DNA from 3 places in the Aerococcus urinae genome. Region 1 is predicted to be linked to each of the others. Evidence: riboswitches for the same ligand, from Rfam matches in the RefSeq annotation. Region 1 holds a riboswitch; each other region holds the start of a gene.

Region 1 (10,051 bases):
TTGGTCTTGACTTTTGTTACAGCAAGGTTACAAGGCGACAGAAATGTTTCAGAAAATCCTTTTAAAATGTCAAAGTAATTAAAGGGCCTTAACAAGTCAGAAAATCCCTTTTCTTCGTCTGGAAGCCATGATAGTATATTTCATGTCGACGAGGGAAAGACCTCGTTGAGAGATAAAAATGAATCTGAATGATTAAGATGCTTAATCATATTAAATAGAAAAAAGAATGAACTTTGCACATAAGAAAGGATTTTTATTACACATGAATATGAAGAAAGTTTTAGTAGGTACCTCAATCGCTTTATCAGCCTTAGTAAGTTTTGCTGCTGGGGAAACGACTGAAGCACACGCAGCTGAATGGCAAGCACGTTCAGTTGAAGAAATCAAAGCTGACTTCCAAAAATTAGATGACAACGAAAAAGTTTATGTCATTAAATCTGGTGACACCTTAAACGCTATTGCTCAAGCAGCAGACGTGAACACCAAAGAACTAGCTGAAATCAACAACATCGAAAATGCTAACTTAATCTTCCCAGGAACTAAATTAACCTTCAAATCTGACCAATCAGGTAAGGTTAATGAAGTTGAAGTAGAAAAACAAGGTCAAGCAGCTCAAGTTTACACCGTCGATGAAACTGCTGGTCAAACCTACCAAGCACCTGCAACTGTTCAAGCTGCACCAGCTGCTGCTCCAGCACCTGCACCTGCACCAGCTCCAGCACAAAGCGCTTACACTGGTTCTTCTTCATCCGCTAAAGAAATCATTGCTCAACGTGAATCTGGTGGTTCATACTCAGCAACTAACGGCCAATACATCGGACGTTACCAATTAAGCGCTTCTTACTTAAATGGTGACTACTCCCCAGCTAACCAAGAACGTGTGGCTGACCAATACGTAGCCGGTCGTTACGGTTCATGGGACAACGCTCTAGCATTCTGGAACGCTAACGGTTGGTACTAAGATAGAAAAAGAGTGTGACAATCGCGTCAAAGAGCAAGACCGCTGGAAGAAAAAGGCGTTTAAATTCTCAAAGAGAATTTAGCGCCTTTTTCTGAAGCGGACGCTTGCTCTGCGCTTGGAACACGTTTCAAAAGAGTGTGACAAAAGTCAAAGGAGCCCTGAACCACTGGAACAAACTATGGAAGATAGGCGAAAGCCTATCGCACATAGTTCGTGAAGTGGACGTCAGGGCTGACTTTTGGAACACGTTTCAAAAGAGTGTGAGACTTTTGTCCCAGACTCCTCAATCAACTCCGGCTCCCTGGGCTGGAGTTTTTTATTTATCTTAGCTTTTAAAGGGGGCCTAAGTGGTCAGCCTTGAATAGGTAAGCGGTTTCTGCTATAGTTAGAAAGTACTCACAAGAGGTGCTTTTGCTGAGATAGGTGGAAACCTGGACTCTTTGAACCTGAGAAAGTTAAAACTTGCGTAGGGATGTGAGAATTCAAATATCGTTGTACGGTATAGCCAAGCTTTGGTAAAGCCTAACGATAAGAAGTCCTGCAAAGTACAATCAGTGGAGTATACTTTGCAGGACTTTTTTTCTGTCTAGAAATAAAAGACCTGCAGGTAAAATATGCAGTCTGAACAGAATAAGAGAGATGAGTAAATGCCTAAAAAAACAACCATTCCCTTTGCCAAATATAGTCAGCAGATCAAGGCCAAGGCCCCGCTGGTCCAAGTCTTGAATAATTATGTCACCATCCATGATGTAGCCAATGTGATCCTAGCCAGTGGCGGGCGTCCCGTAATGACCGATAACCTACCTAATAGTCAGGATGTGGTCAAGACGGCTGACCTCTTGCTCATAAATGCCGCTAGCCCTAGGCCTAACCAGGAATTATTAGACCTCGCTGCCACAGCGAAAAATGATCAGCATCCCGTGGTCTTAGACCCAGTGGGAGTTGCAGCTATGCCGTCTAAATTAAAGCTCTGCCAAGATCTGATTGACCAAGGTCTAGTGACTGCGGTAAAGGGGAATGCTTCGGAAATTCGTAGCCTCCTCTTTGAAAGAAGCCAAGGATCAGGGGTCGACTTGGGGCCTGGAGACGAGGTGACCTTGGCTAACCTGGCTGATTTTGCCCCGGCCTTTAAAGCTTATGCCCTAGAAAAAGGGATTATCCTAGCCATGTCAGGCCCGATTGACTTAGTAACTGATGGCGAACGGCTGGCAGTCATTGAAAATGGTCACCCCTGGATGGCTTCTTATACGGGATCAGGTTGCCAGTTAAGCGGCGTCTTAGCCAGCTTTTTAGCTGGTAATCCGGGAGAAGATCTTTTTTACCTGACGACGGCGGCCATGGTTAGCTATGGGGTGGCGGGAGAAATCGCTGCCCAAGTGCTCCAGCCTTATGAGGGCAATGCTACTTATTCCAACCGAGTCATTGACCAGGTCTTCTTATTAGAGGCCAAAGAATTAGAAAGGAGAGCCAAGTATGCCATTCAATAAAAATGATTTATTGGTCTATGCTATTACCCCCGACCGCTTTGACCATGATGAATTAATCCGGCAAGTCAAGGAGGTCTTAACGGGCGGGGCCACGATCTTACAATTACGTCTGAAGGACCATCCCTTTAAAGACCAGGAGGAAAAGCTGGATCTGACCAAAACAATCAAAGCGCTCTGCCAAGATGCAGGTGTCCCCTTTATTATTGATGATGACTATGAGCTGGCCTTGGCGGTGGATGCTGATGGCCTCCACGTCGGAGCAGATGACCTGCCAGTCGACCAGGCTAGACAACTGCTAGGTCCTGATAAGATCATCGGGGCTTCGGCTAAGAGTTTGGAGGCCGCCCTAAAAGCCCAAGCAGCTGGTGCAGACTATTTGGGAGTTGGCGCCCTCTATCCGACCCAGTCTAAGGCCAATGCCCAAGGAACTAGTCTGACTACCCTGAGAGCGATTGCCCAAGGGGTCAATATTCCTATCGTAGGCATTGGCGGGATTAATTTAGATAATATGGCTAATTTACGTGACCAGGGTCTGGCTGGGGTGGCTCTGATTTCCGCCTTATTTAAGGCGGAAGCCCCCTACCAAGCGACTCAAGCCATCCGTAAAGCTGCTGAAAAGCTTTTTAAGCTCCAAGCCGTCCTCACCATTGCCGGCTCAGATTCCAGTGGGGGAGCGGGTATTCAAGCGGACCTCAAGACCATGCAGGCCAATGGAGTCTTTGGCATGAGTGCTATTACTTCAGTGACCGCCCAAAATACTAGGGGTGTGACCGGGGTCTATGACCTCAGTCCAGAGGCCTTGGCTAGCCAACTCCAAGCGGTCTTTGAGGATATTCCCCCGGCTGCTGTCAAGATTGGCATGGTTTCCCAGGTGGACTTAGTGGAAGAAATTGCTAAGGCCCTCAAAAACTACCAAGCTAAAAACATTGTGGTAGACCCCGTTATGGTAGCCACTAGTGGATCGAACTTGATCCAAGACCAAGCAGTTCAAGTCTTAGCAGACCAGGTATTTCCCCTAGCCAGCTTAATTACGCCCAATATTCCTGAAAGCCAGGTCTTAGCGGGACAAGAAATCCATTCGGCAAAGGATATGGAAGCGGCCGCTAAAAAAATTAGCCAGACCTACCAAGTCGCGGTCCTCTGTAAGGGTGGGCACCGGGTTAATGATGCTAACGATGTCCTGGTGACTCCTGTTGGCGAAGTCCACTGGTTCCAAGGCGACCGGGTCGATAACCCCAATACCCATGGCACCGGCTGTACGCTATCCAGTGCCATTGCCAGCAACCTAGCCAAGGGTGATGACTTAGTCACTGCCATCGCCCGGGCCAAAACTTATCTCAGCCTAGCTCTTAAAGATCAATTAGATCTAGGTCAGGGGAGTGGGCCCTTGAACCATGGCTTTGGCCTCTTGACTTATTACCCTAGTGACCATTAATTTGCTTTAGCTTCCCTTAGCCAATAGTTTTTAGTCTTTAAACCCTTCCAGGCTAGAACCACTAAGGGAAGAGTATCTGTACACCGATAAGGGTCATGATAGCTTGTCATGGCCTTTTTTTTATATTTAGAAAAGGGTCTATCTGTTTTTAAAAAAGGATATCTTTATCTAACATTGTGAAAATAAACACATATTTTCTCTTTTTAATTAAAATATAAAAATATTCTTTTAAATCTTGTAAGCGATTACAAGGTTAAGTTACTAATGTTTCAGTAATTGTAAGCGGTTGTGGGTAAAAAGAAAAACAAAAAATAACTTGCTTTTTAATTGTGAATAATTTAACATAATAGCCATAAAGATGAAAGTCATTAAAAATAAACGAAAGGTTAGGAAGAACAATGGCTAAAGGAAAAGAACAAAAAGTAGATATTCCACAATTTATCGATGAGACAGTGGCTAAGGCTAAACAGGCCTTAGAAGATTTTATGGCCTTAGACCAAGAGCAAATCGACCATATTGTTACTAAGGCATCGATTGCAGCTCTAGACCAACATGGGGTTTTAGCTAAACATGCCGTTGAAGATACTGGACGTGGTGTCTTTGAAGATAAGGCCACCAAGAATTTATTTGCTTGTGAACATGTGACCAACCACATGCGTCACTTGAAAACAGTAGGCATTATCGACCGTGATGAAGCCAAGGGATTAACCTATATTGCTGAACCTGTCGGGGTAATTTGTGGGATTGTTCCTACTACCAACCCAACATCGACAGCAATCTTTAAGTCCTTGATTTCCTTGAAGACCCGTAACCCGATTGTCTTCTCCTTCCACCCCCAAGCCCTGGAATCTTCTATCCATGCGGCCAAAGTAGTGCGTGACGCGGCCATTGCGGCAGGGGCACCTGAAAACTGTATCCAATGGATCGATCCAAAACATGCGTCGATGGAAGCCACCAATTTACTGATGAACCACCCTGATGTCGCTACTATTTTAGCCACTGGGGGATCTGCCATGGTTAAGGCTGCTTATTCTTGTGGGAAACCTGCTTTGGGTGTGGGACCAGGGAATGTGCCTGCTTATGTTGAAAAAACGGCCAACCTCAAGCAAGCTGTGAATGATATTGTCATGAGTAAGGCCTTCGATAATGGGATGGTCTGTGCTTCAGAACAAGCTGCCATTGTTGACCAAGAAATTTACCCTGCCTTCATTAAAGAAATGAAGTCCTACCATGTTTACTTTGTCAACCAAAAGGAAAAAGCCCTCTTAGAAGAATTCTGCTTTGGAGCTAAAGCCAATAGTGAGGCGGTTGACCAAGCCAAACTCAATGCCGATATTGTCGGGAAATCAGCGGTTTGGATTGCTAAAGAAGCTGGCTTTGAAGTGCCAGAAGAAACTGTCATCCTAGCAGCAGAAGTTCCTGAAGTGGGTCCTGCCCAACCGCTAACCCGGGAAAAATTATCTCCAGTCCTTGCCATCTTAAAGGCTGAAACAACCGAAGATGGGATGGCTAAGGCCGAAGCTATGGTGGAATTCAACGGTTTAGGCCACTCCGCCGCCATCCATACCAATAACCGCGACTTAGAAATCGAATACGCCAAACGGGTGAAAGTGGCCCGGGTCATTGTCAATGCGCCTTCAACCTTTGGAGGGATTGGGGATGTTTATAACTACTTTATTCCTTCCTTAACCCTAGGCTGTGGGTCTTATGGACATAACTCCGTAGCTGGTAACGTGGGACCTTTAGATTTGATTAATATTAAACGAGTAGGGGAGCGGCAAAATAACATGCAATGGTTTAAAGTCCCTCGGGTTTACTTCGAAAAGAATTCCATTAAATACTTACAAGAATTAGACCATGTGGAACGGGTATCGATTATTTCTGATAAAGGCATTGCCAAACTCGGCTTTGTCCAAAAAGTCATTGATCAACTCCAACAACGGCAAAATAAGGTGGTCTATGATGTCTTCGATAACATTGAACCGGACCCAGATATTTCTACAGTTCAAGCGGGTGCTGATGCCATTCGCGCCTTCCAACCGGACACCATTATTGCTATTGGTGGGGGATCAGTTATGGACTCCGCTAAGATCATGTGGCTCTTCTATGAACGTCCTGACGTTGACTTCCGCGACCTGGTTCAAAAATTTATGGACATTAGAAAACGGGCCTTCCGTTTCCCAGCCCTCGGTGAAAAAGCCCAATTAGTGGCCATTCCAACCACCTCAGGGACCGGTTCCGAAGTGACACCTTTTGCGGTCATTTCAGATAAGAAGAACAATAAGAAGTACCCTCTTGCTGACTACGCCCTCTTACCTAAGGTGGCTATTGTGGATTCCAGCTTTGTCGAAAAGGTGCCAAGTCGGGTGACTGCCGCTACCGGGATGGATGTCTTAACCCACGCTATTGAGGCTTATGTATCTATCTTTGCCTCAGACTATACCGATGGACTCTCTCTTCAAGTTATTAAGATTGTCTTTGACTACTTAGAAAAATCAGTCAAAGACTTTGACCCGCTAGCTAGAGAGAAGATGCATAATGCAGCTACCATGGCGGGGATGGCTTTCGGAAATGCCTTCTTGGGAATTGTTCACTCTATGTCCCACAAGATCGGTGGGGTCTTCCATACCGTTCACGGGGAAAACAACGCTATCCTACTCCCTTATGTGATCCGCTACAACGGGGAAAAACCAGGCAAGCTTTCTACCTGGCCAAAATACAACTACTACAAGGCGGGCGAACGTTACCAAGACATTGCCCGTATGCTAGGCTTAAAGGCTAATACTGTCGATGAAGCGGTTGCTTCCCTGGCTCAAGCCTGCTATGAACTCGGTGAAAAAGTCGGTCTGCCAATGAGCTACCAAGCCCAAGGCCTTGACAAGAAAGAATGGGAAAAGGCCTTAGAACAACTCGCTTACGATGCTTATGAAGACCAATGTACCCCATTAAACCCTCGTCTGCCATTAGTTCCTGATATGATGGCTATGATGCGGGCGGCTTACCAAGGTTATGGTAAGGCTCCAGAACCCATTAAGAATAAGTAAGAAATTCCTCTTGTATAGATAGAAAAAAAGTGAGCCCCAGCAGCTCACTTTTTTCGTCTCTTATCATATTCTATTAATTCAAACGGTGCTTTTGCCAGATGAAGCCCATGTGGCGGCCCTTAGTTTGGTTTTGGCGGTAGGAGAAGCCTTGGGGACTGGTATAGGTATCCATGGGGTCGACTTGGATATTTTCGGGACGGATACCTAGACTGTGACATTGATTTCTGACCACGGCTTGGTTATCAATGTGCCACTTACCGGTAGTCTCTTGGTAGGAGATATTTCCCTCTGAGCCCTTTAAGTCCTTGAATTGGAGATAAACATCCTCATCGACTTCAAAGTGTTTTTGGGATAGGGATGGACCAATTTGGACCTGGATAGTTTCCGCTTGGACTTCAGGATGGTCGGCAAAGATTTGCTCAAAGGTCACTTGGGTAATGTTTTGGACCGTGCCCCGCCAACCGGAATGGATGACGCCGATCAGGGGAGTCTTTTGGTCGTAGAAGAGAATAGGGACGCAGTCAGCCGTGAAAATTCCTAACATCAGGTCATCATCAAAGCTGTAGAGGGCGTCGGTTTGGGGGATGGCTGTGTCATTGCTTAGGGCACCCTTGCCTCCGTCAGCTAGGCTAACTTCTACTGCCCGTTTGGAATGACTTTGATGGGCTTGGACAAAGTGGTCGGGCCTCGCATAGGTCGCTTGGAAAAAAGCCCGGCGGTTAGCTAAGACCGCATCCAAGTCCTGATAGGAATGGATCCCCATATTGCCCGCTTCAGGCAGGTCGGGGTCTCTTAGGGTGATCCCCATTTGTAAGTGGGGGTCATTGTGATAGTAGTGAATAGACATCAGGAACACTTCCTTCTATATAATAATGGCAAAGTATCTTGCTTATTATAAGCGGATTTTTCCCCACCCGCAATCCTTAGGCTTTGTTCATCCCACAATTGATCTGATTTCCTGGATAGTGACCCTAGGAAAAATTTGTTATACTAGGGAAAGATTCTTTAAGAGGAGTGCTTGTTGTGAATAAGGAAAACCATGGTTTTGTTGAAAGTGAAAAAATCGTTTCAAAAGAGCAAGGAGCGGTCATCCACCAATTTCGCCATTCGGCTTCAGGGGGCCAAGTGATTTGGATTGAAAACGATGACCCTCACCGGGCCTTTGGAATCGGCTTTTTAACCCCGGCCAAGGATTCTACCGGGGTGGCCCATATTGTTGAACATACGGTCCTGTCTGGCTCGCGGAAGTATCCCGTCAAAGACCCCTTCATGTACATGCTCAAAAGCTCCATGAATACTTTTTTAAATGCCATGACTTATAAGGACATGACCCTCTTTCCGATTTCGTCCATGAATGAGACCGACTTTGAAAACTTAATGTCGATTTATTTGGATGCGGTCTTTTTCCCGCGGATGTATGAAGAAGAAAATATCTTCCGCCAAGAAGGCTACCATAAGGAGCTCCATCATCCGGAAGATCCCATCACTATTACCGGGGTGGTCTACAATGAAATGCGGGGTGTTTATTCCGATCCGGATGCGGAGGTCTGCCAGCAAATTGATGCCAACTTCCATCCTAAGACGAGTGTGGCTTATGAATCGGGCGGTTATCCCTATGATATTCCTAAACTCTCCTACCAAGATTTTCTTGCCTTCCATAAGAAACACTACCGGCCTGATAACGCCTTAGTCGTTGTTTACGGAGATGTTGATATATATCGGGTTCTTGGCCAGATTGATGGGGAGTATTTCGCTCATTTCCAAGCCGGCGATGATCCGATCCAATTAGACTTAGCTGACCTTCCCGAAGGCGACCAGCGGATGACCCTTTATTTTGATGCTGATGGGAAGCAGGAGGAAGAAGGGCTGGCTTACCTGTCCTATAATATTCCTTTTTCAAAAAATCAGACGGTTGAAGATGGCTTTTTATACGGGATTATCATGAACGCCCTAGCCAACGGCGAGTCCAGCCCCCTCCACAAGGCTCTAGTCGAAGGTGGCTACTGCCAAGATGTGTCGGTCTATAGTTCAGGAACCTATTACAATGACTTTTCCCTGGTCTTAGAAAAGGTCAATCCTGACCAGGTCGATACCATTATTGAAGTGATTGAAAGGACCTTAAAGAAAATTGCCGACCAGGGCTTAGACCGCGACTTGGTCAAGGCCTGCCTCAACCAAACCGAGCTCCAGCTCCGGGAAAAGGGCGGATCTTCACGGGGAGTCAAGACCTTTATCCAATTAATGTCGGCTTGGCGCTATCTAGACCGCCCGCTTGAAGTCTTGTCCTATGAAAAGATCCTCAGTCACTTGGGCCAAGTTCTCTCATTCGCTCAACTTGAAGACTTAATCCGAGACCGTCTCGTTAACTTCAGTTCGCGCTTAGTCATTGTCCACCTTCCTAAGCAGGGTTACCACCAGGCCAAAGATCAATACTTGGCCCAAAGTCTGGCCCAAGAAAAGGCCCAGGCTAGTGATAGTGAGATCGAGGCTTTGATTCAAGAGAATAAAGATTTGAAGGCTTACCAAGAAGCTCCCGATAGTCCAGAAGCCCAAGCCAGTCTACCACAACTGACCCTGGCTGATATTGAAGCAGAAATTACCGATGCCAGTGAAGAAGAGATCAATCACCCGACCTTAGCTAAGCTGCTCTACCATCCCCAAGTAGCTAGCCAAGGGATTGCCTACTTTAATTTCAGTTTTTCGGCCAACCATTTAAACAGTGACCAGCTCTTTTTATTAAAGACCTGGACCATTCTATTAGGGGCCTTGGGAACGGCTTCCTATACTTATGAAGAGATCGAAGTCAAATTAATCCAGTTAACTGCTGGTTTAACCACCCGGCCAAAAATTTATCTGGATAGCCAAGAGCCAGGTCAGTTTAACTTGCAGGTCCAAGCCAGTTTTGCGGCCATGGCGGATAAGAGTCAAGCTGCCCTGGACTTAGTCAAAGAGATCTTAACCAGCACCCGCTTTGATGACCACAAGCGGATTAAGAATATCCTTGACCGGGTCAAATACCAAATGGAGCAGCAATTTGACCAAGCGGGCCATCAATTAGCCATGGGGCTACTCAAAGCCCAATATTCATCGGCTCAAGCGACTAGTCAAGCCCTGGGCGGCCTAG
Region 2 (10,051 bases), 520 kb from region 1:
GACAAAAACGCAAGCAAAATAAAGAAAACAACCGTTAAAAAATGCGCTCATTGGAGCGCATTTTTTAGTCATCATTTTTATTAGAATGGTCAGGGTCATCTTTTTGGCCTCGCTTAGTCTCTTCTTCTTGTCTGTCTAAGTTTACCAAGTTCTTATCGTTTTTCACTTGATCTTTGTTGGCGTCCCATTGCTTAGGGTCAATCTTTACCACTTTAATCTGTTTGGTAAAGGCCCAGATGCGAACTAATGCAGTAAAGAGGATGATGTAAAAGGAAAAGGTCACCTGGTAGCCAAAGAGATGAACCAATTGGATAAGGACTAGAGGGAAGGTCATGGCCGTTAAGGCAAAATTATAGCGCTTGCCGAGGGTCAATTGCAATTTACGGGTAATGGCCATGGGTGCCATAAATAAGGCAATTACTAGGGCTAATAGACTTACCTGTAAGCTATTAAATAGAAAAATCCCTAAAAAGACTAAGAGATAGACCCAAGGTTGGAATTGTGTCAGGCTTTGGATGATTTGCTTTTGCCCTTGGCTATCTAAGTCCGTGCTAAAGTCAGCATAAGGAAAGCTTTGTTGCTGACCCATAAAGGAGAATGTGATATTTTTCGGGTTGGTATAAATGGTTAGGGCTGATGAATCGATTTTTTTAAGGTCTTCTTGACTGATTTGGTCCTTGGGGTTATAGACATAGTTTAAGAAATCAGTCTTATTGATAAAGGCCTGGTCCTTTTCACTGACTAGTTGGTTATTTTCAATTGTAAAATCGGGTATGGATTGGATAATGCTGGCCCCATTGCCTCTCACCGTATGAAGTAGCTGGTAGCTGGGTTGGATAGCCGGTAGGGTCATCACTAGGCTCAATAATAAAACGTAGACTAATTTATGCTTCAAAGTCATATAAAAAGCCACAAGTGTATCTTTAAAGCGAAAGATACTATCAAAGAATAAACGTAAGGTTTTCAAAATTTTCCTCCTCATTAAACAGTCTTTGCATCAGTTTAGTATAGCAAAAAATTAACCGAGTCCGCTTAGAAAATCGCTTTTTTACTAATATTTAAAGACTCTAGCCTGGTTAAAAAGTTCTTACAAGCACCATTTTATCAATAAATAGGATAAAATAAACTATATTGAGTAAAGGAGGTGAAGTCAATGGCCTTATTTGATGATCTAGCAGGAAATTATGATAGCTGGTACCAAGGGGAAGTCGGGGCTTTTGTCGATCAGATTGAAGCAAAACTGGCTTTTTCATTAGTTAATGTTCATCCAGGCATGTCGGTCTTAGATGCAGGTTGCGGCACAGGCAATTATAGCGTCCGCCTGGCTCAAGCGGGGGCTCAAGTGCAAGCGATCGATATCTCTAGCCAAATGTTAAAAGAAGCAAAAAGGAAAGCGGAGGCGCTGGACCTGCCCATTACCTTTCAAAAAATGGATATGAATCACCTAGATTTCCCCAGGGAGAGGTTTGATCTGATTTTTTCCATGACCGCTATTGAATTTATTGAGGATTTAGAAGCCTTTATTGCTTCATGCTTTGACTTATTAAAGCCGGGTGGCTATCTTTTAATCGGTTCCATTACTCAGTCTGGAGACTGGGGGCAATACTATCAAGAGAAAAAAGACTCCATTTATAATTATGCCCATTTCCGAGATAGCCAAGACTTTATAAAATATTACCCTAAGCAGGTGCTTGGCTACCGCGAAGGCTTATATCTCCCTGTTCACCCTGATGTTGACCTTGATTTAGCCAGTCAGGAAGCCAAGTATGCTAAATCCGCCAGCCCCAGTTTCACCTGTGTGCTCTGGCAAAAAGCTGGTGAGAAATAATACTCATCAAGCAAAAAATGCATCCTTTCAAAATGATGATTGGATGCATTTTCTAATTGTATTATTTCCGTTTGCTTCGGTAAAGCGACCACAAAACAAGGACATGGGCTAAGGAAATAGCCACACCTAAGGATAATCCCTGGGGACGAAAACGGAGTTCTAATTGATTTTCTCCTTGAGGGATTTCTTTAATGACCATCATACTCCGGTCTAAAACCGGTTCCAAATTGACTTTTTTACCATTGACCTGGGCCCGCCAGCCTTCATTATAGGGGATGGTAAGGAGGAGAGCTTGGTCATGCGCTTTGCCTTCAAAGCTTCCTTTGATGTGGTTATCAGCAAAGTGGTCAATATGTAGTTTTTTATCCGCCACGCTATTTATCACTTGGTCGAAAGTTTGGTTAGCTAAGGAATAGAGGTTGAGCTGGGAAAGGTTGATATTATCCGCTTTTACCTCGATGGTAAAAATTCTTTCCCCCGGGCTGGATTGGTTGGCGATATTAAAGACTTGGGTGGAATTGTAACTTTTATCATAATTTAGCTTTTTGCCATCCAAGTAATAAGTCACATCCTCCTCCGATAAATCCCCTGGTACAGTCAAGTAGTAGGCTTGCTTGCTATCAATCTTTAGAGTAAAGTCGATAAAACTTTTACTTTCTAGGTTCGTCTTATGGTAGCTGGTATTAATCCGACTGGGGTCATCACTTTCTAGATTAGTTAAATCCATGCGCTTAAAGTCCCTGACCCGGAAGAAATCCAGATAGCTGTCCTTAGTAGCTCGACTGTCTTGATCATTGAGATAGGCCAAGAGTTTATCTTGGTTATCGATCGGTTGGTCAGGCTTCAAGTCCATTTGACTGATGGCTTCATCGACCAGAAAGCCGAGCGACAGGGCGTAAGGGTTCTTAAAAACCGAAAAACCTTGGACCTGGTCAACTAAAGGATAATGGTTAAAATCGGGGCGATGGCTAACTAAGCGGCGCTCATAGGCCTTATCTTCGACCTCTTTTTGGCTTTGGACTTGGCTATTGATCAGATATCTGACATTAAAGAGGCTATCGGTGACCAGGCTGCCATTCGAGTAATTGACTGAACCAGTGGTTGTCGGTTGGCCCAAAGCTTTAAAAAGTTCGGTGGTCGATCTTTCAATGGTTGAATTAAAATGGTCTAATCCATAGTAGGACAATTGCATGGGGTCATTTTTAGTCCGTTGAAAGGTCTTAGCAATGCGGTAGAAATCCTCGCCGGAATCGTCCTGCAAACGAGTTAAAAGCGGTTGACTGACTTCTAAATACTGGGCATAGCTGTCATAGTTAAGGTAAGAAATAGAGTTTAAGGTTAAAGCAGTATTGGTCATGCTCTCAATCAAAGCCAAGGCAGACAAGAGTAGCAAGGGAGCCATTTTCTTACTGGAATGACTGAGATAGTAAAGGCCAAAAAAACTAAACACAAAAGCTATCGTTGAGAAAAGTAGGGTATTAGGACTAATATAAGAAAAATCTTGGTAGTGTAAGGCCAAGGTTAGGGTGGATAATCCAACCAGGCACAGGGTCACAATGGCTGGCTGATTGCCTAGAGGCTCTACTTGCCTTAAAGTCCGATAAGCTAGGTAAAGGAGGAAAAAGGAAAAGACAAAAGAAAAACGGTAGGGGTACCAGATGGGATACTGAAAACCATGCCAAATTAAATTTAGGGCTTTAACATTCATGGATAAGAGTAAGAAAGCTAAGACCAAAAAGCTCATCAGTTTTTCCTGCCAGCTGAACCGCTTTTGCAGAAAAAACACCAGGGCCGCTAAAATAGCCAGGGAAGGGACAAAGAGATTAGGTAAACCCTCCGGCATTTGGTCGAAGTTAAAGGGACCGACCACCAGTTTGCTGATAACCTGCCAGAGTGGATAGGCAAAGGACCAGTCAAAATGAAGCTCTTGGTAGCTGCCTTTACTTTGAGCCAGGGCAAAGTAGGTCGGAATAAGGGTGAAAGCCGCTAGTCCGGCTGCTGCCAAAGAGGACAAAATAAAGCGCAGTCCTATAGTAAAATATTGCTTTAATGAGAATCTCGCTTGTTTAGTCTTCTTGGTAAATTGGGCGCCAAAGAGTTCATAAAGAAAGAAGGGCACAGCAAAAAGACAAACCATATAACCGATATAATAATTGGCTATCAATAAGAGAGCCAGGCTAATGATATAATAAGTGCTCCTTTTGTGGTGGATAAGGTCTAGGATGCCTAGGATGATTAAAGGCAAAAAAACCAGGCCATCTAACCACATGATATTGAGTTGGTTAGCGGAAAAATAGCCCATTAAACTATAGAAACAGGCAAAGCTGATGGTCAAGGGGCCGTGGTCGCCATAATTTTTGTAAAGTAGCCAGAGAAAACTGGTACTAGCAGCAGCGCTCTTGGCTAGGACCAGGCAGACACAGGCTATGGGGAGGGCTTTTTGGGGAAAGAGGAGGAGTAGGAGGTTAAAGGGACTCATTAAATAATAAGTCCAAGTTCCTACCATCTCTCCTCCCATTCCCTTTTGGAAAGAGTAGAAGATTTGCTGCCAATTGCCTAGCAGGGTCTCCCGGTAATATTGGAAGAAATCAATATATTGCTGGCCTAAGTCCACAGTTAAAATCGTCTGATTGCCAAAGGGAAAGATACCCTGAAACAGGTAAATAAAGACCAGGATTAAAACTGGGAGGCCTGCCGCTAATAAGAGCGACCGTTTAACTGCATTCATTTTGGAAAAATTCTTCATTAAAGACACCGTGCTAACTCCTTAAAGATGCTTGATTTCACCTTAGCTTAGCACAAATTAATTTATCAGAACATGGCCAGGTCAAGAGATCTTTCAAAGAATTTATAAAAGTCTACTTTCAGTCAGACAAAATCATAGAAATCGATTATAATGATAGGTGACTTGCTTTTTAGAAAGTGAGTGTTGGCACTTAATGACGATAAGAAAAAGAAAGTAGGTGAAGGCATGTCGCATGACTTTGATAAGTCAGCTAAGCACAAGGGGAGAGAAAAACAAGCCCAAGTTAATTCCAAAACTTTACGGCGGAAATCGCCCCATTGGCATAATTACTTGAATCGGCTAAACATTTTACTTTATATTGTATTTATTTTATTTGCTCTGCTTATCTTCCGCTTAGGCTACTTACAGGTTGTTAATGGTCAAGCCTTCCAAGAACTGGTCCATATGACTGAAAAGAATATGTCTGAAGAAAGTGTTCCTAGAGGTTATATTGTGGACCGTAACCATAAGATGTTGGTGGATAACGAGGGACTCCAAGCCATTAATTACACCCGAGGCCCCAATGTCACGGGGGAAGATATGGCCAAGACTGCCCGGAAATTAGCCAGTTTTATTCATTTGGATACTGGGGAAGTCACAGAGCGAGACCGAAAGGATTATTGGATTGCCAGCAATCAAGACCGCTTAAATGAGCGGATGTCAGAAGAAGACTTGCGGCTAAGGGATAGTGAACTGTACGAGAAGCAATTATCCTATGTCTCTGAAGAGGATATCAATTTTTCTGGGGATGATCTCGAAGCGGTTCTGATTTATAAGCGCATGAATGGGGCCTACGCCCTCACACCAACCTTGATTAAAAACAAGGATGTCTCCAATGAAGAAATTGCCCTGGTCAGTGAGCATAGTAATGAAATGCCTGGGGTCAATACCACCATGGATTGGCGTAGAGAATATCCACAAAAAGACTTACTCCGCTCAGTAATCGGTAGCGTGACTTCTGAAGAAGAGGGACTGCCGAGTGATAAGGCTGAATACTACCTGGCCCAAGGTTATGCCCGCAATGACCGGGTCGGTAAGTCTTACTTGGAAGCCATGCATGAAGATACCCTGCATGGTGCCAAGACCAAGTACGAAACTGAAATTAACCAAAGAGGCGAGGTCGTGAGAACCGACAAGGCTTATCCTGGCTCGATGGGCAATACCGTTCAACTGACCATTGATACTGATTTTCAAAAGAAAATTGAAGAAATTTTGGAGGGCTACCTGCACGGCTCAAGTACCGGTAAAAATAATTCCATCTATGTGGTAGCCAGTGACCCTAATAATGGGGAGATCCTGGCCATGGCTGGTAAATACCGGAACGAACATGGCGAAATCATTGACGATGCCCTGGGAACCATTAATTCATCCTTTACCATGGGATCTACCGTCAAAGGAGCCACAGTTGGGGCCGGTTACCATTATGGCGTTTTAAAACCGGGGCAAGAAAATATCTTTATTGACCAACCGCTTTACTTTACTGGGACACCAAGGAAGGCTTCCTGGTGGGCAGCCCACAATACTAGCCCCGTTCCTATTAATGATGTCATGGCTCTGGCAAGGTCTTCCAATGTCTATATGATCCGGACTGCCATGGCTATCGGGGGCTTACCCAATTATGAAGCAGGGATGTCCTTGGCTGGTTTAGATCCAGAAACGGGTAATAAGTTGCGTAATTTTTACCATCAATTTGGTTTAGGAAGCTCGACCGGCATTGACCTACAAAATGAAGTGACTGGTCTGGAAGGTGAAGGGGGTAACCCTGGTAACTATATTGACTTGGCTTTTGGTCAATATGATACCTATACGCCTATGCAATTGAACCAATATGTCGCAACTATCGCTAACGGTGGTAAACGCTATGCCAGCCATGTGCTTAAACAAGTGCTCAGAGAAAATGGTGAGCATGAGTCTGACACCCCTCAAGTGGTGTATCAAAACCAACCTAAATTGTTGAATGCCGTACAGTTAAGTCCAGAAGAACTGGGACGAATTCAACAAGGTTTCTGGTCAGCAGCCAACCATCCGCAAGGTCTCTCATATAATGAATTTAGAGGCTTCCCGGTGACTATTGCTGCTAAAACTGGTACGGCGGAAACAGGGACCGAAGGGATAATTAACTCAACCTTTGTTTCTTACGCGCCTTACGAACAACCTAAGATTGCCTTATCGGTAGTCATTCCAGAAATCAGTGCTTCGGCCTTTGATAAGACAGCAGAGGTTGTTGGTCACAAGGTCTTAGATGCCTATTACCATAAAAAATAATTCCAGGGCATTTTTATAAAAAGTTTGAAAAGCACTGAGAACTATGGTAGACTTTTAAGGTATGATTAAAAATCTATGATAAATTATTGATCTGATGGAGGGAAAATAATGCGTATTAACATTCTTTTAGAAAATACGGAACTTAAGGGCGAACGCATTTACTTAACAGAAAAAAATCGTCGTAACAACCCTGACCGTATTGAATTAAAAAAATATAGTCCAAAATTACGTAAAGTATGCTTATTTAGAGAAGTTAAAAAATAGAAATATTTCTATTGCTAAAAAGAGAATGTACCGATAGTCTTCAGACTATCACTCGATTTGCTGATATTCGTTGGAAGTTCTTATTCAGTTAAGGCTGAGATTGCTTTTAGAATGACATTTTCTTTTTAGACATTGATATAGTGAAAAGGGGCTGGAAAACTTTCCAGCCTCTTTTTAAAAAATTTCTAATCGAAATAGCTTGCAAAAGTCTGACCTGAGCTAGTTGAATTAACTAGGGAAGGCATCGAAAGTCTATCGCACATAATTCCTTCAATGAATATCAGGGCTTTTCTACTTTTAGCACACTTTCCTCCTTACAAGTCATTTTTTATGAAATCATTAAAAAAAGCCATACATATTGATGCTATGTAAGCGCTATGATAAAATTTATGTGAATTGAGATTCGGGGTGCCGGATGGCTGAGAATATACCCGTAGAACCTGATCAAGTTATTGCGTAGGGAAATCTATTCAACGGGAGAAGGCTACTGTCATCTTGAACTCAAGAGGATAGTGGCCTTTTTATGTTGTAGGAGGGAAAAATGAAAAAGATTATTAAACATTTTATAGAGCATCCCGAAGAAAAAGAAAATTTTAATGATATGGCTCTACTTTTATTTGAATATTTATATAAACATAATCAAGATTATCAGCAATTCTGTCAAAGAAGAGCTGTAGGGATAAGACAAGTACGTCATTGGAAGGACATCCCGGCAGTGTCAACCGACGCCTTTAAAAATGCATTTCTGAGTGCAACACCACATGAACAATGTTCGCGTATATTTATGACAAGCGGGACGACGACAGGAATCAGTGGAAAACACTATCATAAAGATCTAGAAATTTATGATTTGTCTGCCTTGTTAGGTTTCAAGCAGTATGTCACTGATAAATCTTTACCTACGGCAATTCTTTTTCCTAATGAAGAAGAGATGCCTAATTCTTCACTGGCTCACTATTTAGAAATATTGAAGGCTAATGGTCAGCCGGATTCCATGCATTTTATCACTGAGAAAGGCCTAGAAGTCGCTGCTTTAAAAGAATGGCTAATGGCGCATCAAAAGCAACCAGTAATTATTTTAGGAGCTAGCTATAGTTTCGTCCACTTGTTTGAAGCCTTAAGCCAAGGAGAAGTGCTTCCGATCCATCCGGATAGTCTATTATTTGATACTGGGGGGTTCAAAAATTTCTCTAAGGTTTATCAGCTAGATACTTTTTATCAAAAGCTACTTTCGGTTTTTCCGGTAAGAACAAATCCGGTGAATATGTATGGTATGACAGAATTATCCACAGAATATTATACCCAGTTTGCTTTTGATAAAGTGCTATTAAAACGAGGGCCGCATTGGATAAAATATAAAATCATTGACCCCGCGACGGGTCTAGAGGTTGAGCAAGGGAAACCAGGTTTACTCGTTCATATTGATTTAGCAAATATTAATTCTGTCCCTGCTATTCAAACAGGAGACTTAGCCATTGACCATGGATGTGGTTTTGAGTTATTGGGACGGGTAAAAAATGGAGAGCCTAAGGGCTGCTCGATAGCAGCTAAAGATTGGTTAGAGGGTCACCATGATTAATATAAACTGTGGCTATTTGCCGCCTATAGTAAATGATCTTGCTATTGAAAACCGTGAACTGATATTTGATTCAATTCGTATCCAAGTCCCAGCTCCTAATGTTGAACAGTTAAAAATAATGATAGAACGCATGAAAAACGATAGCTCTGAAATTAGTTTAACAGAGATCATAGCTGCTATAGATAAGGCGATCCTTTGTTTATTAGATCGCCAGAATTCCCTTAGAAAGAAATATGAAAAAATACTTCCTATTATTACCGGCTATGATTCAGAAATTCTACGCTTAGCTCTGACTAAATTTTTATTGAATTTTAGGAAACATGAACTCAGGCGCTGGCTAGCTGAAAATTTTGAAAATCCTAATATTTTAGAAGAATTTGTGCCCAGAATGCATGGGGGATATAGTCGCGCTTTTGCTCCACAAATGTGTGCGCATATATGGGCAGGGAATGTGCCTGCCTTACCATTATGGAGTTTAGTCGCTAATTTATTAGTGAAAGGAAAGCTGATTGGAAAAGTATCTTCTAGTGAACCGAGTTTTATTGGCTTATTTTGTCAATTGCTGATTCGAATTGAGCCTAAATTGGCTAATAAATTAGCCATCCTTTCCTGGCAGGGAGGAGATGAGGAGCGTGAACAAACCTTGATTGACTCGTCTGATTGTGTTCTTGCTTATGGAAATAATCAAACCATGGCAGCTATTCAAGCCAAGCTATCACCAGCAAGTCACTTTATTAGCTTTGGGAATAAATTGAGTTTTGGCGTGATTCATCATCAAGTATTAAATGCTGAAAAGGTAAATCATATCGTCCATGAAGCAGCTAAAGCGGTAGTTTATTATGATCAACAAGGATGCTATTCCCCTCAGATTTATTTTGTGGAAGGAGGAGGTCAAGTTTCTCCCAGAGAATTTGCCCTTATGTTAGCAGGAGAATTAAGAGCTTATGAAAAGCGTTATCCACTCAGAAAGTTATCGCTCGAAGAAGCTTACTTACGATCTCAGTGGCGCGAAAAAATCGAATGGCAGGGAGGGTGTGAGATCTTCCCAGCTCACCCTGAGAATTGGCTAGTGACTTATAGCCAAGCATTGACTTTTAGCCCTTCGCCATTGTCTCGCGTGATACAAGTGATTGCTGTAGATCAATGGGAGGATATTGATAATTTACTAGTGAATAAATTATCCATTTTACAGAGCGTAGGGGTAGCAGCTCCTACAGAAAGTTTATTTAAAATGGCTAACCATTGGGGAAAATTAGGGGTTACTCGCGTAACGAGTCTATCTGCGATGATGCAAGTGCATCCAGCTTGGAATTCTGATGGTTATTCCCTA
Region 3 (10,051 bases), 390 kb from region 1:
AACGGTCACTGGACATGAGCAAGTGGCCATTGTCTAGCACCTTAACGTCCCAGACCATAGGCACATCTAATTTCAAACGCACGTCACCCGCATAGTCTACCGCAATGGCTAAGGCATAGTTAGCTGGGCAGAGGAACATAATGTTGTCTTGCATGTACTCAGGGGTGGTTTCAATCGAGTTGACTAGGTCGGTACCTTCCACTTGGCCCACTGGAATAGTTACGGTATGTTTCTTGGAAGGAGTTTGGTAAGGATAGATTTCCACCTTGTTTTCATATTCAGGGTAAAGTCCCACAATCGGAAGTACATGTTCAGTACCTACTGGGAAGGTTTGGAAGATGTCGGCTTCTTCAGTCTTACCTAGGACGCGAACAGTAATGGCTGTAGGTTCTTCGGTCTTAAAGAGGACCACTGCGGATAAAGGGTTAATGAGGTAGGCATTGTATTTCACTAAAGGATTGTCAAGAGTATAGTCTCCCAAGTGAAACTCCTCTAACATGGCTTCTTCAGCTTTTCTTTGCTTTTCAATCAAGTGTTCTTTATAGGTATAAGTTGCAGTTTCTGTCATGATTATTCCTCCTCTAACATTTTTTCAATCACTGGTTTTTGTTGTAAGCCCGCTTTACGGGTAATTTCATTACCGTCTTTAAAATAAACTAAGGTTGGATAGCCTTCGACGCCATATTCTTCCACGATGTCAGTATTTTCTTCAAAACTCACTTTAAGAATAGTCAGGTCATCCCCATGGCTTTTATCGATATCCTCTAAGATAAAACTTAACATTTTACAAGGGCCACAGGTCTTCGAATAGAAATCGACCAAAACATTGCCCTCAGCAATTTCAGCTTTAAAATCACCTTGTTGGTATTCTTTTATCATCTCAACACTCCTTTATTTAATGTTTGATAGCTAATTGATGATGGAGACGTTAAAGACTAGTTATAAGGCTTAACGCCATCGCATGAGTTATGAATATTTTTTGACATCAACTCCTTTACAGGTTATCCCAAATCTTCTCTTGATTAATATGGGTTAAGGCCTTCCGTGTCATTTTAAAGAAGCCCTCTTCTTCCATATGGTGTAATTCTTGGTTTAAACTGGACCGGCTGACCTTGATTAACTTGGCAAAAATTTCTTGGGTGAAGGGTAGTTCCATGTCGGGCTTTATGTCGCTCCGCCCAATTTCTAGAGAATTCTTGGAGGCAATCCAGTAACAAATCCGTTCACGAATAGTAGGATAGTTCAAGCAGGAAATGATCCGCTGGGATTCTAAGCCCCGCTCAATCAAGTGGTGGACATAGAGTTCCATACCCAAGCTGTCTTCAAAAACGATGGCTTTAAATAATTTTGCCGGTATCCAGGTAACGGTAGTGGCCCGTAAGACCACTAAATCATAGGTATAGTTTAAATTCTCGTTAAAATAAAGGTATTCCAATAGGATTGAATTGGTAAAGAAGAGTGTGGTATTTAATTCCTTACCCTCTGCCGAATAATTCACTGTTTTGAGTAAACCTTTATCGACAATGCCAATTTCAGTAATCCGTGTTCCAATGGTCTCAATCACATCGCCCTTTTTATAGCTTTCCTGGCGGGTGTGATTAATGACTTTCTCATGGTTGAGACAGTAGTCAATAAATGATGTTGACATTTTCCCATCCCCCTGTGTCTTTCAATATGGTTGGTTTGCTCCTTTTATTTTAATACAAGTTGAGTCATGTCCGCTTCGTTTCATCACTTAGCTAGGCAGTAAGTCTTCTTGCCTTGCCAATTTTTCTTTCTCCTTGCCCGCTTCGCCGAGTTTTCGATAAACCATGCCGGCTAGGGGGAGAGAAATAATTTCAATGATTAGGGCAGCGGCTGAAATTGTGATCTGTAAGAGATTAGCTAACTCAGGGTAAACCCCCATCAAATTATAGGCAGCAATCCCAGCAAACATAATCGAGACCCCCGAGTGAGGCATCATAATGATTCCCATATACTTTTCAACGACCTTGGGGGCATGACTGATTTTGGCACCCAGATAACAACCCAAGTATTTGCCTAAAGCCCTAATCAAGATATAGGCCACCATTAGCATGCCACCGTCAAATAGGGCTGCTGGATTCAGGTGAATCGATAGGTTGACAATGAAAATCATTAAGGCATAAGAGTGAACTGGGCCGAGATCCATTTGCAAGCTCGGTACTTTCTCAGGATCCACCACGTTCATAAAGGCGCATGAGCCCGCGATCCCGGCTAATAAGGACATCATCTGAGTTTCAGTGAAGACATGCCAGTTCAAATAATTATCTAAGGCATAAATGACTAGCATGGAGAACAAATAGATAAGGAAGCTTTGCTGTTTGGAAGCGCCTTTTCCTACTAATTTCCCTGCGACCAGTCCGATTACCCCACCCAAGAGAATCGGAGCTAAGATCATAATCAGTAATGAGCCCAAGACGGAAGTGGAACTTTCGTTTAAGACCGCTCCAATAATCGATACTAGGGGGAAGAAGACAATGTTAACCATCACTGAGTTAAAAGCCGTCATCGATGGCACTGAATCAGATAAGGGGCCGGAACAATCATACTGTTCCACCACTGAGACTGGAGGTGCCGGTGCAGTCGCAATAGCGATCCCCCCAAAGAGTAAGGCAGCAATGATGGGTAGACCTAAGAGGTGAAGAATAAGGGCAAAAGATCCCGTCACCACTGCAAAGGTTACCACCAGGTCAGATATTCCCATGGCGAAGACTTTACTGATGGAATCCTTGATGTCACGGTAAACTAACTTATAGCCCACCATCGACCCCACTAGAATTTGCATAAGTACCATCAGTGATTGATAGACCTTGGTTGAAATTAGTTCAGGGCTTAAAAGGTTTAGCCCGTGCTCTCCGAGAAACATGGCCACAATCAACCAACCAATGATGGCTGGGAATTTGATTTTCTTAGCCAGTTCTCCGGCAAAATAAGCAATAAGCATTGCCAGTAAGAAACGAAGAACAAACACATTGAACACTCCTTTCCAATATTTTTCTTAAATCCTCTATTACTTATTGGTCGTTATAGCCTTCTCACTTTGGGTAAAAAATATAGTTCATAACTTCACATACTTAACTAAAAAAAGAGAGAAAGCTTTCAGCTAGGCTTTAACTTTAGTTATCCTTTTCACAAAATATTATAGCAAACGCTTTCTTATTAAAGTGTTTGCGCGCCAACAATTCCATAAAATCTTTCTTTTTGTCAAAAAATCAGTCTCAGTCAATAAAAAGACGCCCTCTCAAAGGACGTCTCAGAACAATAATTCCATCTAAGCAATTGTTAAAATTGCTCTTTAATCTTCTGGATTTAAGAGCCTGGGGGCATTATTAAATAATAAAGCCACCACTAAAGCCCCTACTAGCCAGGTAAAGAAACCGGTAGGTACATTGACAATGGTCGTATACCACCAAGCATTCATCCCTTCTGGGGCATAAGAAGACCAGAAGGCATAGCCGGCATACCAATGGATAAAGTATTGGGCCACCATCCCAATAAAGGTCGCTGAAAAGATACCGATCCAAAGCCCTTTTTTATCTCCTTCTAGCCCTGCTTTCTTGACCCGACTAGCTAAGAGTCCCGTTAAGCCTGCTAACATAAAGGCGAAGAAGTATTCAAGGAAAACTTGGAAAGGGGTTAGAATGGTGGCTTGACCAGTGATTAATTGCAAAAGCCCAAACAGGAAACCGGCAGCAAAACCGCTCTTTATCCCACGTCTTAAAGAGATCAAATAAATGGGAATAACCCCTAAGTTTACCCCAATACCTACTCCATTGGTGGTCGGTAATAGACCTAATAAATAAGCCAAGACCGCTACCATAGCAACTTCTAATAAAACTCTTACTTGTTTACTTTGTCCCATAATTATAAAGTCCTTTCCTAGCAAAAAACAGGTAAGAGAAAATGCCTCTTACCTGTTTTTGTGCACTTTCTTCCGCTAGTATTACCTAGTCTCAAGTTCAAAGGGTCTGTAAAATACATCTCAGCCATAAAGGCTCCCCTAGTAGCAACTATTTAATTATATATACTGCATCCTTACTGTCGAGTTCCCGCATCTTCACCCGAATTTTCTCTTGCCGGGAAGTGGGAATGTTTTTACCAACAATATCAGCACGAATCGGTAATTCCCGGTGGCCCCGGTCAATAAGTGTGACTAAAGAGATCTTGCTTGGACGCCCATGATCCATCAAGGCATCCATCGTCGCCCGAATGGTCCGACCAGTCATGAGGACATCATCACAGATAAAGATGTGTTTACCATTCACATCAAAGTCCAACTGGGATAAGTCTTTGACCAACTGATCCTTTTCCTGGTCGAGGTCATCACGGTAAGCACGAACATCCAATTCCCCATAAAAGACATCAGCCTCTTCTAACTGGTTGATGCGGTCCTTAATCCGGTTAGCAATAATTGCTCCGCGGGTTTTAATCCCTACGATGGCTAAATTAGCGGTACCATGGTTGCGCTCCAAAATCTCATAGCTCATTCGCGTTAAGGCGCGCTTCATTTCTGCTTCGTTGAGAAGCTCGACTTCTGTTGCCAAGGCATCTCCCCCTTATCCTTTATTCTACACATCATTGTAGCGAAATATTGTGAAGTCTGCAATTATTTCTTAACCTTGAGCACCTTCAGGGGGATTGCGCTTGCTTAATCCCCCTGGGTCAAGTATGCTAGTAGCACATTAAGCGGAGGTAAATCATGTTCAATGCCGATTATTATTATCTAAAAATGAAAACCCACTACTTAAGCTTGCCCTATTCCGGCAAGAAGCGGCGGGTGCGAGTCCTACTCCCTAAAAATTACCAGCAGGAATCCGCGTCCTATCCAGTTGTTTACATGCATGACGGACAAAATGTCTTTTATAGTAAGGAGTCCTTCCTAGGCTATTCCTGGAAGGTCATCCCTACCCTCAAGCGTAATCCCGATTTAGCCAAGATGATTGTGGTCGGGATCGACAATGACCCTCAAACTCGCTCGGATGATTATAATGCTTGGAGCTTTGAAAATCCTAGTGACCCTAAGGCAAGGCCCTTGGGGGGTTTAGGCAATGATTTTAGTGACTTCATTATGAAGGTGGTTAAACCCTTTATCGACCAGACCTATCGGACTAAAACCGATAAAAACCATACGGCCATGATTGGGTCTTCTTTTGGGGCCAATATTACCGCCTATATGGGAATTAAGTATGCCGATCAGATTGGCCGCTTGGGGATTTTTTCCCTAGCCCAATGGATCGTTCAAGAACCCTTTGATCGCTATCTCAAGTCACAAAGCTTAGACCCCGAGCAAAAAATCTACCTCCAAGTCGGCAGCAAAGAAGGCGATGATACCGATCGTCTCTTTATCCAAGGCAATATGGCCCAAGCCTATATCGACGCTTCCCTCCACTACCAAGCTTTGCTTATCGCAGGAGGGATTCCAGTAGAAAATATTGACTTCAACATCTATGTGGATGAAGAGCATAATGAATATTACTGGGCCAAACACCTCCCCGACTGTCTCCGTTTTCTCAGTAGCGACTGGTGAAGTATGAAAACGTTTTAAAAATTATTTTTAGGCTTTTCCGACTAAACTGCTCACGAATTCTGATATAATCATCCTTATAAGAGTTGTTGTGAGGAGGATATGCCATGAAGTTATTTTTCACCCAGAAAGCCATACAACAGTTACAAAACTTAGATCGTTTCCATAATATTTGCCTAACAACCTCCGATGAAACAGGTCATACCAGCCACAGAGCCTATCGGAGTTTGGTCTTACAAACCAATGCGCCTACTTTTGAAAACTTTGATGAGGTCCTTGAAACGCATATCGGTCAAATCCATGTCACAACACAGGCCCTCAGCATATTAGGCAATGACAACCGGATAGATTTTGATGAATTTCGGCAAGTTTTTGTCCTCTTAACTGACGATCAAATAGTCGATGATAATCTCTATTGCATCGACCATTAATATCGACTTACTATTGATTAATGCAGTAATGCCCCATAAACTAGAAGTTGGAAGTAATCCCCAACTTCTTTTTTTATGAAAAAGTAATAAAGCTTACCCCTTCACTTATAAACAAAGCACTTAGGAGGTTATCATGACTCAAGTGAATTTACAGGGCTTCTACCGCCTCCCCCTAGAGGAACGCCTGGCCCGCTTAAATGAGCTCCACTTTATTAGTGATGAAGAAAAGGACTATCTCAAGAATAACCAGGGCTTGCCCCTAGACTTGGCAGATAAGATGGTTGAAAATCTCATTGGAACTTATTTCCTACCCCTGGGACTGGCTATGAACTTTGTTATCAACCAAAAAGACTACTTAGTTCCCATGGCAATCGAAGAACCTAGTGTCATCGCAGCAGCCAGTTACGCCGCTAAAATGGCTAAGGCAGGCGGCGGCTTCCATAGCGAGGTCTTGAACCGGCAAATGACAGGGCAAATGGTCTTCTTAGGCTTAGACCAAGCCAAGCAAGCTGAAATCTGGGCCACTTACATCAAAGACCACCGAGACGAACTCATCCAGTTAGCCAACCAGGCCCATCCCAGTCTCAGCCGACGGGGCGGAGGTGTACGCCAGTTAGAAACAGCCTACTATCCCAAGGCAGATGAGCCATTTTTTGTGGTCTATATGACGGTAGATACCCAAGAAGCCATGGGCGCCAATATGATGAATACCATGCTGGAATCCTTAGCCAGTCACATTGAAGCACTTAGTCAAAAGGATGAGTCACTACCCCGTCTAGAAAAATTAATGGCTATTTTAAGCAACTTAGCTACCCAATGTCTGGCTAAGGCCACTTGTCAAATCCCTATTGAGGCATTGGCTAAGCCTGGTCAAGATCCTAAGAAAGTAGCTAAGCGGATTAGTCAAGCTAGCCAACTCGCCCAAGTCGATCCTTACCGGGCCACTACCCACAATAAAGGGATTATGAATGGTGTCGATGCCCTAGTCATCGCTAGCGGTAACGACTGGCGGGCGGTGGAGGCAGCCTGTCACGCCTATGCCAGCCAATCCGGACAATACCGGGGCCTGGCCCAATGGGACTACCTTGAAGATCAGGGCCTATTAGCTGGAGAGATCACCCTCCCCTTGGCCTTAGGAAGTGTCGGTGGATCAATCAAAATTCACCCTGCTGCTAAAGTCGTCCATCATTTACTCGACCAGCCCAGTGCTAGGGACTTAATGAAGATTGTAGCTGCCCTCGGTTTGGCTCAAAACCTAGCAGCACTGAGGGCGCTGGTCATTGAAGGCATCCAAGCGGGGCACATGTCACTACAAGCCCGATCGCTGGCTATCGCTGTAGGTGCCCAGGGCGCTGAAGTCGACCAGGTCAGTCAAGCCTTACAAAAAGCCAAACATATGGATCGGCAAAACGCCAAGGCTATTTTAGATGACCTCCGTCAATAAGCCTGGGGGTTAAATAAGAGAAATTTCCACTAAAAAAGGGACCGTCTGAGGCAGTCCCTTTTAAAATATAAACTCTTTAATCAAAACCTGCTCCAAGCGCAAGACAAGCATCCACTTCACTAAAGATCGACGAATTCTCTTTGAGAATTCTTTCTTCCTTTAGTTCCAGTTGCTATAGCTGTTCGAAGCGCAAGCGAGTTACAGATATAGTATGCGAAGCGGTTCAGGGCTCTTTTGACTTTTGTCGCACTCTTCCTTATTTACCATAAATACGTTTATGGTCTTTTAGGCCGAGTAGTCGGTAGTCATCTTGGTCGCCGTGGGCTGGGATGCTTTGCTGACTACCGTCACTAAGGAGGTCTTCTTGAAAGAGGGCTTCATATTCAGGAATGGAAAGTTTTTGTCGCTCAGCAAATTGTCGGCGGTGTTTGTCCCCTTCTAGGTAATCTTGGTAATTAGCTTCAAGGTTCATGGAGAAAAATTCGGCCATCGCTCCCGAACCGTAACTATACAGGCCAATGAGGTCACCTGCTTGCAAAGAAGTATCGTTTTCCAATAAACTAATCAAACTGAGGTATAAGGACCCTGTGTAAATATTTCCTACCCGGCGATTATAGGCCCGACTGGCTTCAAAGGATTCCTCCCACTCTTCTAGTGGTTCATCCTTAGCCTTTTGGGTGAGGTGTTTTAAACCTTTTAAGCCTAGTTTGGTGTAAGGCAGGTGGAAGCAGAAAGCAGCAAAGTCATCCAGCTGGTGGCCGGAAAGTGCCTGGTGGTCAGCCCAAACTTGGTCTAGGGCATTAAGGTATTGGTCATTGGAATAGTGTCCATCCACATGGGCCAAGCGCGAATAATTAGGCCGCCAGAAATCCATGACATCAATGGTATAATAAGTCGCATCGTCATTGACACTAAGGATCCTAGGATTGGCAGTAATTAATAAGGCCACTGCCCCAGCGCCTTGAGTGGCTTCCCCTGCAGTGTTTAAGCCGTAGCGGGCAATATCACTGGTGAGAACCAGGGCCTTGGCTTGGGGGCGTTTAGCGATATGGTTGACGGCAGTCTGTAGGGCAAAGGTCCCCCCATAACATGCTTCTTTAACTTCGATACAACGCGCTTTGGGATTGATGCCTAATAAGTGGTGGATATAGATGGCCCCAGCCTTGGATTGGTCAATCCCCGATTCAGTGGCAAGAATCACTAAATCGATAGCCTCCTTGTCTTGGTCGGTCAGAATGGCTGCCGCAGCATTAGCAGCCATAGAAACCGTATCTTGAGACAAAGGGGCAAAGGCTTGCTGGTCTTGGCCTAAACCCAGCAGATACTTATTGGGGTCCGTTTGGCGCGCCTCAGCCAAGTCCCGCATTTCAATATATTGCTTTGGAATATAGAAATTATACTTATCAATACCAATTTTCATACTAGCAGTCCCTCGATTTAATTTATTGTTTTTAGTGTTATTCTTTCAGAAACTTTATTCTATCATAGTTTTAAGGGATATTTATTTTTGAGCGCTTTTTTAAGAAAAAACGAAACTTTTCCCTTTTTAGAGAATAGACCGACTCTGCTTATTCATTAAAGTCAGATCTTCTTTATGGTATAATCAAGAAAAGTCTGACCTGGGTCATAAAGGAGGAAAAATAATGGCAGTTACTAAAGCACAAAAAGCCCGCAACCGTAAAATTCTCTGGTACATTATCTTAATTGCTGGACTTCTATTCCAAAGCTACCTACAACGGAACCAAGAAGATTAAAACAGTAATCGCTAAAACTTCGCCATAACCATGACGGAGTTTTTTTGTTCAGAAGCCTTAGAAAAATCTCCACAAAAAAGCTGCAGAAGCCTTTGCCTCTGCAGCTTTTTCTTGTTTTACATTATTTATAATTCGCTTTATATTGTTCAGCTTCTTCAGGGCTACAGTAAACGTAGTGTCCTGGGACAATTTCATGCATGCTTTCATTGCCGGTAAAGTCCGCGTGGTCATATGGGATCCGTTTCCGGTTACGTTCATGAATAGGATCCGGTTGCGGCACGGCTGATAATAGACTCTTGGTATAAGGGTGTAGGGCATGGTAGTAGAGTTCATCAGAATCTGCTAACTCGACTAACTTTCCTCGGTACATAACCCCTATCCGGTTAGAGATATATTTCACCATGGACAAGTCATGGGCAATAAAGAGATAGGTCAAGTTAAACTCTTTTTGCAAGCGTTGCATCAAGTTGACCACTTGGGCCTGAATCGAAACGTCCAAGGCTGAAATCGGTTCGTCAGCAATAATCATTTTAGGGTTAACCGCTAGGGCACGGGCAATACCGATCCGTTGTCGTTGCCCCCCAGAAAATTCGTGAGGATAACGAGAAGCATGGTCAGGCTTCAAACCAACCACCTCAAGTAATTGCTTGACTCTTTCCTTGGCTTCCGCTTCACTATTACAGATCTTGTGAATTTCTAACCCCTCAGCAATGATGTCTTCAACCTTCATCCGCGGATTCAAGGAAGCATAGGGATCTTGGAAGATCATTTGAATGTCTTTTCTAAAGGCTAATTCATCTTGGCGCTTCTTAATGGCCGCAATATCCTTGCCTTCAAAGAGAATTTCCCCGTCAGTTGGCTGATATAGGCGCATGAT

What was found. Region 1 has a riboswitch for thiamine pyrophosphate ahead of AWM73_RS00160 (hydroxyethylthiazole kinase). Riboswitches for the same ligand answer to the same signal wherever they lie in the genome.
Region 2: it holds a riboswitch for thiamine pyrophosphate, as region 1 does, so the genes downstream of both, AWM73_RS02430 (LuxE/PaaK family acyltransferase) here and AWM73_RS00160 (hydroxyethylthiazole kinase) in region 1, are expected to answer to the same signal.
Region 3: it holds a riboswitch for thiamine pyrophosphate, as region 1 does, so the genes downstream of both, thiT (energy-coupled thiamine transporter ThiT) here and AWM73_RS00160 (hydroxyethylthiazole kinase) in region 1, are expected to answer to the same signal.

Annotation. Positions count from the first base shown of each region.
Region 1 covers NZ_CP014161.1:23,880-33,930, forward strand. The annotation lists gene apf (aggregation-promoting factor) at 263-961, shown strand; TPP riboswitch at 1,353-1,451, shown strand; gene AWM73_RS00160 (hydroxyethylthiazole kinase) at 1,609-2,448, shown strand; gene thiD (bifunctional hydroxymethylpyrimidine kinase/phosphomethylpyrimidine kinase) at 2,435-3,883, shown strand; gene adhE (bifunctional acetaldehyde-CoA/alcohol dehydrogenase) at 4,282-6,927, shown strand; gene pgeF (peptidoglycan editing factor PgeF) at 7,001-7,774, opposite strand; gene AWM73_RS00180 (insulinase family protein) at 7,951-10,051, shown strand, end outside.
Region 2 covers NZ_CP014161.1:546,447-556,497, forward strand. The annotation lists gene AWM73_RS02400 (DEAD/DEAH box helicase) at 1-38, shown strand, start outside; gene AWM73_RS02405 (DUF1189 family protein) at 65-967, opposite strand; gene AWM73_RS02410 (class I SAM-dependent methyltransferase) at 1,145-1,828, shown strand; gene AWM73_RS02415 (YfhO family protein) at 1,890-4,574, opposite strand; gene AWM73_RS02420 (penicillin-binding transpeptidase domain-containing protein) at 4,758-6,878, shown strand; gene rpmG (50S ribosomal protein L33) at 6,987-7,142, shown strand; TPP riboswitch at 7,537-7,622, shown strand; gene AWM73_RS02430 (LuxE/PaaK family acyltransferase) at 7,684-8,721, shown strand; gene AWM73_RS02435 (acyl-CoA reductase) at 8,714-10,051, shown strand, end outside.
Region 3 covers NZ_CP014161.1:413,096-423,146, reverse strand. The annotation lists gene AWM73_RS01900 (aryl-sulfate sulfotransferase) at 1-568, opposite strand, end outside; gene AWM73_RS01895 (thioredoxin family protein) at 571-879, opposite strand; gene AWM73_RS01890 (Crp/Fnr family transcriptional regulator) at 995-1,648, opposite strand; gene AWM73_RS01885 (cation:proton antiporter) at 1,736-2,992, opposite strand; gene thiT (energy-coupled thiamine transporter ThiT) at 3,317-3,883, opposite strand; TPP riboswitch at 3,934-4,033, opposite strand; gene pyrR (bifunctional pyr operon transcriptional regulator/uracil phosphoribosyltransferase PyrR) at 4,032-4,565, opposite strand; gene AWM73_RS01870 (alpha/beta hydrolase) at 4,721-5,548, shown strand; gene AWM73_RS01865 (iron-sulfur cluster biosynthesis family protein) at 5,653-5,976, shown strand; gene AWM73_RS01860 (hydroxymethylglutaryl-CoA reductase, degradative) at 6,110-7,420, shown strand; gene AWM73_RS01855 (hydroxymethylglutaryl-CoA synthase) at 7,677-8,840, opposite strand; gene AWM73_RS01850 (ABC transporter ATP-binding protein) at 9,296-10,051, opposite strand, start outside.